Regions from separate parts of the Rothia uropygioeca genome, predicted to be linked through region 2. Evidence: riboswitches for the same ligand, from Rfam matches in the RefSeq annotation. Region 2 holds a riboswitch; the other holds the start of a gene.
What was found. Region 2 has a riboswitch for S-adenosylmethionine ahead of EWR20_RS09235 (cobalamin-independent methionine synthase II family protein). Riboswitches for the same ligand answer to the same signal wherever they lie in the genome.
Positions count from the first base shown of each region.

Region 1 (5,215 bases), on a different contig from region 2:
CGGCGTCGTCGACGTCCTTGCGGTCCGAGACGTCTCCGGAATCCACGAGGATGGGTGCAACATTCCGGAGTACTTTGAGCTGAGCTTCGCCCGGCACAGGATCGATGTCCAAATGCGTGCGTTGCCAGACTTTCTCAGCGACCCCACCGGAAACTGCTGCTTCTTCGGCGAATAATCGTGTTGCCTCGCTCGGATTCTTCAGTGCCCACTCTCTGGCGTACGCATAAACGTCGACGACGAGCTGGGCACCCTCCGGATTCTGTTGCAGGAACTCTTCCCGGGCGTTGAGGAAGCCCCACGTGTTGAACTCCAGGTTCCGGTAGAACAAGACGTCACCGCCTTCGTCTTCTGCGGTCGCCATGATCGGGTCGAGCCCTGACCACGCATCGACTTGATGGGTATCGAGCGCGGCCCGACCGTCGGCATGCTGCAAGTTCACGATCGTGACGTCATCCGTGCTCATGCCGGCAGCTTTGAGGGCCTGAACCAACAGAAAATAGGGGTCCGTCCCCAGCGTCGCCGCGACGGACCGGCCTGCCAGATCCTCAACCCGTCGAATCGGCGATTCCGGCGTGCGCACGAGCGCCGACCATTCCGGTTGTGAGAAGAGATCAATGGTTTTGAGCGGAGCCCCGTTCGCTCGCGCCAGAAGAGCGGCCGATCCCGCCGTCGACCCCACGTCTATAGCTGCACCGATGAGGTTCTGATTGGCTTTGTTCGAACCTGCCGACTTGAGCCACGTGACCGATTGCCCCAGATTGGCCGCGGCTTTCTCGAGCCATTCCTTCCTGCGAATAATCAGGGACAACGGGTTGTACGTCGCGTAATCGAGGGTAATGCTGCTGGTCGCGTCCGCGTTGATGACGCCGCGTCCGGCGCCTTCGCCGGACATGCACCCCGTCAGGGCGAATGCCACGACTCCGAGGCCGGTGGCCCGCACCGCGTCTCGGCGGGAAAAGTTGATCATGAGGTTGGGGTCCTTGCGAGGAAGTCGAGGAGGGGATGAACGAGGAAACCATGGGCGCGGGCCTCGTTGGCGCAGCGGGTCACACTTCCCGAAACGCCTCATGCGCGGTGGTGTCCACGCCCAGCAGACCCAAGAGGTGGCCGCGCATTCGGACTAGTTGCGCGTCCTCCCGGGAACGAGGGCGCGGCAAACCGACCTCAACGCTTTCGACAATCCCCGCCGGTACTCCCGGTGCCGTGCGGCCGAGTACGACGACGCGGTCGGATAGGTACAGGGCCTCGTCCACATCGTGGGTTATGAGGAGAACCGTTGTGGGGTCCTGACCATGAACATCCAGCAACAGATCCTGCATTTTCAGGCGAGTCAAGGCATCCAGGGCCCCGAAGGGCTCATCGAGGAGGAGAACTCTGGGGTTGCGTGCCAGTGCCCTGGCCAAGGACGCGCGTTGCGCCATGCCCCCGGAGACTTCCCCGGGGCGATGGCTCGCGTGCTCTCCCAGACCCACAAGGTCGATCAGCTCGGCGACTCGTCTGCGTCCGCCGTTCTTGCTCGCATTCTTCGGCAATCCGAGAGCAACGTTGTCCGTGATGGAACGCCACGGTAGCAGCCGTGGTTCCTGGAATCCCACGGCGCACCGGGAATCGATGTTGCGCACTGGCGTTCCGTCAATCGTGACGGATCCTGCGCTCGCGGCGTCGAGTCCGGCCGCTGCACGCAGAAGAGTCGACTTCCCACAGCCCGAAGGGCCGACGACCGCGACGATTTCCCCCGGTTCCGCGGTGAAGTTCACGTCACGGAGAACTTCGGACCCGGCAGCGCCGCGCCTGGATCCCGGGAATGACTTTCCGACGCCGTGGAACCGAACCGAAGCCGCTTTCGTCCCGGCTTCCTGCGCGCGTTCCGTCGAGTGCGCCGAGGTCACAATCAATCACTCCATCGAATCCTGGCGTTAGCACCGTGCTCGTCCGCGGAGGATCTCTCCGCCTGCGGGCAGAGCGAAAGATCACCGTGGAGATGGGTTGCTGCGACGTCATCGAGCCAGGTCTCTCAGTCGCTCTGGATGGTTTTCCCCTCCAGTTAATCCCGTGTGCTGCAAGGGCTCCAACTCGCGAGGGACTATTGCGGGAGATGAACTGCGGACCGTCAAAGTCCGTAACCCTGGCGCACGATGCGAATGGAGTGGAATTGACGCATGTCACACCGGATGCGATATTAGTGAACGAATGGTCAGTAATTCTAAGTCTGTCCCACCAGGAGTTCTTATGCCCGAAATGCCCGCAGCCTTCCTCGTCGGTGGAGCCCGCACTCCGGTGGGTCGATACGGCGGTTCCCTCTCCTCGGTTCGCCCGGACGATCTCGCGGCACTGTGCATCAGCACCGTCGTCGAGGAAGCGGGAATCGACCCGGCCGACGTCGATGAAGTCATCCTGGGCAACGCCAACGGGGCGGGTGAGGAGAACCGGAATGTGGCCCGTTTGGCCTGGTTGCTGGCCGGTTACCCGGACTCGGTGCCGGGGATGACGGTGAATCGGCTATGCGCCTCGGGGATGTCCGCGATCACGATCGCCTCCCAAATGATCAAGGCTGGTGCCGCGGAGATCGTGGTCGCCGGCGGCGTTGAATCGATGTCTCGCGCGCCCTGGGTCATGGAAAAGCCGACCAAACCTTTCTCCAAGCCCGGTGAGGTCTTCGATACTTCAATCGGCTGGCGGTTCGTGAATTCGAAATTTGTGGACGGTCCTTTGTCCCGCAACGGCAAGGCAACGTATTCGATGCCGGAGACCGCCGAGGAGGTTGCTCGCGTGGACGGAATCACGCGCGAGGAAGCAGACGAATTCGCGGCGCGCTCCCAGGAGAAGTCCAACGCGGCGATCCGGGCGGGCAGGTTCGCGGACGAAATCGTGCCCGTCAAAGTTACCGGTCGTAAGGGCGAGGTGAGTCTGGTCGAGACCGACGAGGGCCCGCGCCCGGGTACCACTACCGAGGTTCTGGCCAAGCTGAAGCCGGTCGTCAAAGGCGGATCCGTGGTCACGGCCGGTAACTCCTCGGCCCTCAACGACGGTGCCTCGGCGATTATCGTCGCTAGCGAGAAAGCCGTGAAAAAATACGGGTTGGAGGTCCGCGCCCGGATTGTGGATGGTGCGTCGGCCGGTGTACCTCCGGAAATCATGGGCATCGGGCCCGTCCCGGCGAGTCAGAAGGTCCTGGATCGTTCCGGCTGGGGCGTCGAGGACCTGGGCGCCATAGAAATCAATGAAGCCTTCGCGACTCAGTCGCTCGCCTCGATCCGTAGACTCGGCCTGGATCCGGACCTCGTGAACAGGGATGGAGGAGCGATTGCGTTGGGACACCCTCTCGGTTCTTCCGGCTCCCGAATCACCATCACGCTGTTGGGCCGAATGGAGCGCGAGGGTGCTTCCAGGGGCCTCGCGACCATGTGCATCGGCGTCGGACAGGGCGCCGCTCTCCTCCTCGAAAGGGCATAGACCATGGAATTGACCGGTGAATTCACGGCGATCGACATCCAGGAGCGCGAAGACCGACTCCACGTTCGCCTCAATAGGCCCGAGGTTCGCAACGCGATCGACGCGACCATGATCGACGAGTTGCACCGGGTCTGCGCGCACCTGGAATCCGAACCGAAAATCCTGATCCTCTCCGGAACCGAGGTGAACGGAAAAGGCATCTTCGCATCCGGTGCCGATATCGCCCAGTTGCGTGAACGGCGCCGGGACGATGCACTGCGTGGAATCAATTCGCGGCTCTTCGAGAGATTGGGGAGCCTTCCGATGCCCGTGATCGCGGCCCTCGACGGCTACGCCCTGGGTGGCGGTGCCGAGCTCGCCTGGGCCGCAGATTTTCGCATCGGGACACCCGAGATCAAGGTCGGCCAGCCGGAGACCGGCCTCGGCATCGTGGCAGCCGCCGGGGCCATGTGGCGGCTCAAGGAACTCGCCGGAGAACCGCTGGCCAAGGAGCTTCTGTTCGCAGGGCGCACGCTGAGTGCCGAAGAGGCCCTCAGGGCGGGCCTCATTACCGAAATTCACGAATCGCAGGATCTGCTCGAAGCCGCCGACGGTCTGGCCGATCGAATCGCCAAGCAAGATCCGCTCGCGGTCCGGATCGCCAAAGGCGTCTTCCATATGCCTCGGGAGGCGCATCCATACGTTGACGAGCTCGCCCAGGCGGTCTTGTTCGAATCTCCCGCCAAATTCGACCGTATGCAGTCTTTCTTGGACCGCAGGAAGGAGCGCAGCTAAGTGAGCGCGCATGACAAGCAGCAAGTTCCCGAACGCGTAGGAGTACTTGGCGGTGGCCGCATGGGGGCCGGGATCGCGCATGCGTTCCTGATCTCAGGTGCGGCAGTGACCGTCGTCGAGGTCGATGACGAAGCCGCTCAAGCCGCTCGAGCTCGCATCGAGAAAGACATCCGGGCTTCCGTCGAGCGCGGCAAGATCAGCGGAGAAGCCGACGAGTGGGCCAAGAAACTGGAGACCGCGACCGATGCTTCCGCCTTTGCCGACCGCCAGCTGGTGATCGAGGCCGTTCCGGAGATCTGGGATCTCAAGGTCGAATCCCTTCGCAGGGCAGAGTCGAATGTGGGCGAGAATTCGTGGCTCGCGACCAATACATCCTCGATGTCCGTGGACGGGCTGGCCGAAACCTTGGAGCGTCCCGAACGGTTCTGCGGACTGCACTTTTTCAACCCGGTCCCGGCTTCCAAGCTCGTAGAGGTCGTCGTCGGGAAGAAAACTTCGGAGGAATTGCAGGGCCATACCCAGGAGTGGGTGGCCGGGCTGAACAAGACCCCGGTGACCGTGCACGATGCCCCCGGTTTCGCGTCCTCGCGACTTGGAATTGCCCTGTCCCTGGAGGCGATCCGCATGGTCGAGGAGGGGGTGGCCTCGCCCGAGGATATCGATCATGCGATGACCCTGGGATACAAGCATCCGGTCGGCCCCCTGGCGCTGACCGACATCGTGGGTGTGGATGTGCGTCTCGACATCGCCGAATACCTGGAGTCCAAGCTGGGGTCGCGTTTCAGTCCGCCGCAACTCATGCGAGACATGGTCGAACGCGGTGAGCTGGGCAAGAAGACCGGGAAAGGCTTCTACTCGTACGAGTAGCGCCTCGACCCGTATATCGGGACGTAACGTGCGCATCGGATCATCTCAGGGCCCGATATGCACGCAACGCCCGGTACGTCTGGGCGTGCCTCAGTCGAAGAATCCTTCCGGTGCTGGCTTG
Region 1 covers NZ_NOIR01000001.1:510,807-516,021, forward strand. The annotation lists gene EWR20_RS02225 (aliphatic sulfonate ABC transporter substrate-binding protein) at 1-967, opposite strand, end outside; gene EWR20_RS02230 (ABC transporter ATP-binding protein) at 1,047-1,889, opposite strand; SAM riboswitch class I at 1,898-2,034, opposite strand; gene EWR20_RS02235 (thiolase family protein) at 2,239-3,453, shown strand; gene EWR20_RS02240 (enoyl-CoA hydratase/isomerase family protein) at 3,457-4,227, shown strand; gene EWR20_RS02245 (3-hydroxyacyl-CoA dehydrogenase family protein) at 4,228-5,094, shown strand; gene EWR20_RS02250 (PaaI family thioesterase) at 5,185-5,215, opposite strand, start outside.
Region 1: linked by a shared signal. The riboswitch ahead of EWR20_RS02230 (ABC transporter ATP-binding protein) and the one ahead of EWR20_RS09235 (cobalamin-independent methionine synthase II family protein) in region 2 are both predicted to bind S-adenosylmethionine.

Region 2 (5,215 bases):
TGCGATACTGCCAGAGGGACCATGATTCCCACCGCGCCGCCGAGCCACGCGCGGCCACGGTGATGGAACAAAGCCAATGCAAGGCATAAGAAAGCCACGAGCCCAGCGGGCCAGAGACCACCGATGCCCGTCGAGACCAGGACGACGGCCAGACCTACGGTAAGAACCGTGAAGGGATGCAGCTGTGTCAACGCGTCTCAGAAATCCTCCGGACGGTGCGCTGGGGCAGCGCACAGATCAAAAGTGCCACGACCAAGAAGGAAATCGCCTTGTCGCCAGGGTCGGTCACGAGCGCTTGCTTGGTCGTCGCCTGAAGGATCGAGTCTCCGTAGGCTCGGAAGGCCGTCACGATGGCCCCGGTGGCCGCGCCGGATGTTCCCCCGTAGACGAATGCGGCTATGGGCGCCGAGATCGTCGCGCTGATCAAGCCGGCGACGAATCCGAAGATCGGGGCGGACCAGATCCTTCGCACGGCTCCCCAACGCCCTGCCGTCCCGGCGCAGAATCCGACAACCGCCGCGACCGCGGCAAAAGGCAAGAGGGTCGGGTTGAACAGGGACCACACGAGGTTTCCGAGGATTCCCGTCGCGACTCCCGCGCTGCGACCCGCGAGGAAAGCGATGAGAATCGTACCCATCGAGTCGAGGTACAGAGGAACCAACGAGCTTCCGACGAACTGACCCAAGAGAATGTTGAGCACCAATCCGACGGGAATCAGAACGATGGTTCCGACGGACAGCCCAGGGAGGGTTCCGGCGAGCAGGAAGAGCGCAGCGACGAGGTATCCCACGAACAGAACCGCGGCCGGCACATTGGTTGTACCGATCGCGGCATCGGCAGGTTGAGTCAGCACTGTTCCGAGGTAGATCGCCGCGATGAGCAACGCTCCCACGATGATGCAGAAACGTTGCCACGAGGAACGCGCGGAAGAATCTGCTTTGATCAAGGAGGGGCAGTCGGTGATGCGAGGTGATGAAGGCATAGGTGTCGTCCGAAGGTCAGATGGAAACGGCCTATGTCACCTCGGCCCCAATGAGCTACCAGATTAGTCCGAGTCGGTCCTCCCGTCACCTTCAGGCCGAAACACGGACCCGCGGGCTAGGAGCTGATCCTGTCGACTCGCCGAGCGAGATCCACGATCGACGAACGCAGGCGCGAGAATCCTTGGTCCGGATCGTTCGATGTCACGAGCCGAGCTGAGGGCCTGCGTCCCAAGAGATTTCGCAAGTCGGCGACCGTCGCTCCGTAGGCCGGGCCATCGCTCGTCACGACGTCGATGTTGGTCGTCACGGCCTCGTAGGTCGCGTCCCCGATCGCGGCCGCGGAGGCGAAGAAGTCATGAACGTGGGCCATGTACCCGTAACCGTATTCTTCGTGGAACTCGAAGTAGAACCGAAGGGCGTCCTCCAGGACTTTGAGGAGTTCGGTCCCTCGCCCATGAGGATCGAGGGCTTGGGGATTGCCTGCGTCGATTGCCCAGGTTGCGGCTTCCTCCGGCATCAGTTCATACCGTTCGGTCGTCTCCAACCCGCACACCAACGGAAGTTTTTCTTCGGGCAGACCCCCGTACGCCTCATAGGCCGCGAAGACCTCGTGCGCGGCGTGCGGATCCGAGTGAATGTTCCATTCGGTCAACGGGGTCGTATTCCCGGGATGGAAAAATGCCCCGCCCATGATCGTGAGCGAACGGAGCAACTCGGGAAGCCGCGGCTCGATACGCAGCGCGAGAGCGAAATTCGTCAGGGGCGCGGTGCATATCGCATCCAGTTCCCCCGGATTCGCTCGCGCCAATTCTGCCCAAACTTCGGGGGCGTAACCATCAGAAATGCTCCCGGAGGAATGAACCTGCGCGTGGCCGATCCCTTGCGGCCCGTGCGTTTCGGGAGTGGTCGTCAGCTCCGCCTCGAGAGGCTGAGTCGCCCCCAGAAAGACGGGCACCTCCTCACGCCCGCACAACCGTAGGAGACCCAAGTTGTTCCTCGCGACGTCGTCGGCCGAAACGTTCCCGGGAGTGCAGGAGATCGCCTCGAAACTCACTTCGGGCTGGGCGGCCAGGTACACCAGGGCTATCGCATCGTCGATGCCTGTGTCGTTGTCCAAAAGAATGCGGGGCATGGACCCAGCATAGGTCCGAGCCATGCCGATCGGCAGATGCAGACGCGGACGGACCCGACGCTGGTCTCAGTAGGAGGTTACTCCTGCTGAGACCAGCGTCGGGTCTCCCCCAGTGTCCTGACCGCTCCGCATAGGGCGTCAGTCCTCGTCTTTTTCTTCCTCTTCGGGTTGATGGATGATCGTGGTGTTTCCGTGCCCGTGACGCCCACGCGTATGCGTACGCTGTGCGGCCGGACGATCCGCCACGATCGGGTAAAGACCGGTCACGCCTTCCCGTTCGGCCGCCAACTCGCGGACGCGCTTGCGAACCGCGAACCATCCGACGATCAGCGCGGGAACGATGATGATCATCGAACTCAACGTGTAAGTACCCACGGGATAGTCGAATCCGATCAGCACCACGACGCACCCGAGGAATACCAGGGTGACCCAGTTCGTCACCGGGGCAAAGGGCGCCCTGTAACTGGGCCTCTCGTAACGTCCTTTCTTGACGAGCGAGACGAACTTCATGTGCGCCATCGTGATCGCCACCCAACCGGCGATGATTCCGAGAGACGCAATATTCAGCACGATTTCGAAAGCCGCGTCCGGAACGAAGTAGTTCAGGATCACGCCCAACAGAGCCACGGCCGCGGTCAGCAGAATCCCGCCGTAAGGAACGCCCGACTTTGTCAGACGCTGGGCGAATTGCGGTGCCGAACCGGCCATCGACATCGAGTGCAGAATGCGCCCCGTGGAGTACAACCCGGCGTTGAGCGATGACAGCGCCGCGGTGATCACCACCAACTCCATAATCGGTCCCGCGGCCCCCACGTTGATCGATGAGAAGAACGTGACAAAGGGGGATTCGTCTTCGCTGAACGCCGTGTAGGGCAAAAGCAGGCACAACAAGAAAATCGCACCGACGTAGAAGATCGCGATACGAAGAATCACCGTGTTGATGGCTTTCGGGATCACCTTGGCGGCGTTGCGGGTCTCTCCGGAGGTGGTGCCGACCAACTCGATCGATGCATATGCGAAAACGACGCCCTGCATGATGACCATCGCCGGGAGGAACCCATTGGGGAAGAGCCCGCCGTTCTCCGAGATCAGCCCGAGTCCACGGGGGCTGCCTGTCGGTGTGCCGAAAATGACGAAAACAATCGCCAAAACCAGGAAGATGACAAGGGCGACGACCTTGATCAACGAGAACCAGAATTCCATCTCGCCGAAGACTTTGACCGAGATCAGGTTCATGATCACCACGACCACGATCACAAAGAGCGCGACGAACCACTGGGGTATTGCGTCGATGAACGAGCTGTACTGACCGAACCAGTGCACGTAAATCGCAATGGCCGTGGAGTCCACGATGGCCGTGGTTGCCCAATTGAGCCAGTACATCCACCCGGAGACGTAGGCGGCCTTCTCACCGTAGAACTCGCGCGTATAAGAAACGAAAGAGCCTGACGAAGGCCGGTGAACCACCAACTCGCCCAGCTGACGCAGGATCAGGTACGCGATGAGTCCACAGAGCGCGTAGTCCAAGAACAAGGACGGGCCGGCGCTGGCCAAGCGTCCTCCGGCACCGAGGAACAGACCGGTGCCGATCGCTCCTCCGATGGCGATCATTTGGAGCTGTCGAGGCCCCAAGCCTTGTTGAAGTCCGGCCTGTTCCTGCTCATAGGCCATTTCTTCCGGATATTTCGTTGCCTGCTGTTGAGGCGTTTGAGTCATAGGTTCCTCTAGATTTCGTGACACCGCGGGGCCGACGGTTCGCCTGTGCGAGGCGGGCAAGCCAGAGGAAAAGCGCGCGGCGTCGGTGTTGCATCAACTGGTCACTCGCCAGTCACGACCACCCTGTTGTGGTCACGACTACAGGCTGTAGTGATCTGCATCGGCAAAAGACGCATTCGACACGATAACCCCAAGTGTCACAATCACGTAACAGGCACCACACACGAAATACCGTGTCACAAGCCGTGACTGGCTCGTCTGCGTTGGAATCCCGGGCTCATCCCGGGAAAAGTGGGCCAAGGAATAGGACCATCCCGAGCGGCCGAGAGACTTGGCTCGACGACGCCGCAGCAACCCACGAGGCCCGACCCTCGTCGGTGCTAACGCCAAGACCGATGGAGGAAACATGCTGAACAGTTCCGACCGCATCCGCACGACCCACGTGGGTTCGCTGCCCCGCACGGACGAGCTCATCCAAGCCAACGTACAACGCGGCAAGGGTGAGATTTCCGAACCCGATTTCCAACGCGTACTGACCGATTCGGTCCACGAGATCGTGGGGAAACAAGTCGAGTGGGGAATCGACGTCGTCAACGACGGCGAATACGGTCACGCGATGGCCAGTGACGTGGACTACGGCGCGTGGTGGCACTACTCCTTCGCCCGGACCGGTGGCCTCGAAACTGTCGGTGACACCTCGTTCCGGGAAATCCTCAAGACCCCGGGAAACGGACGCTACAACAGCTTTGCCGTCCGCCGGGATTGGAACCGGTTCGCAGACTTCTATGAGTCATTGGACCTGGGCAACGACCCTGATGCCGAGTTCCCGATCGCGACCGGGCCGCTGACCTACAAAGGCCAGGACGCCGTCGCCGCGGACATCAACAACCTGCGAAATGCCGTGACTCAACAGGGCGCATCCGAGGCGTTCATCGCCTCGCTCTCCCCCGGCTCGGCCTCACGCATCGGAAATCATCACTACGCGACCGACGAAGAGTTCATCTACGCCTGGGCGGATGTTCTCCATGAGGAATACAAGGCCATCACGGACGCGGGATTCATCGTCCAGCTCGACGATCCCTCGATCGCCGAAGCATGGGACCAGTTGGTTCCGGAACCGACGATCGAGGAGTATCTCCGGTTCAATCAGCTCGCCATTGAGGCCGCGAACTATGCCCTGCGGGGAATACCTGAAGAACAAATCCGATTCCACCTGTGTTGGGGCTCGTGGCACGGGCCCCACACGACCGACATCGAGATCCAGCACCTCATCGACTCGCTCTTCACTATTAACGCCGGCGCCTACGTTTTCGAAGCCGCGAACGTCCGCCACGCCCACGAGTGGAAAGCCTGGGAGGATGTGAGTTTGCCAGAGGGCAAATTG
Region 2 covers NZ_NOIR01000003.1:253,962-259,176, reverse strand. The annotation lists gene EWR20_RS09255 (energy-coupling factor transporter transmembrane component T family protein) at 1-191, opposite strand, end outside; gene EWR20_RS09250 (ECF transporter S component) at 188-982, opposite strand; gene EWR20_RS09245 (nucleoside hydrolase) at 1,099-2,115, opposite strand; gene EWR20_RS09240 (amino acid permease) at 2,254-3,831, opposite strand; SAM riboswitch class I at 4,138-4,233, shown strand; gene EWR20_RS09235 (cobalamin-independent methionine synthase II family protein) at 4,238-5,215, shown strand, end outside.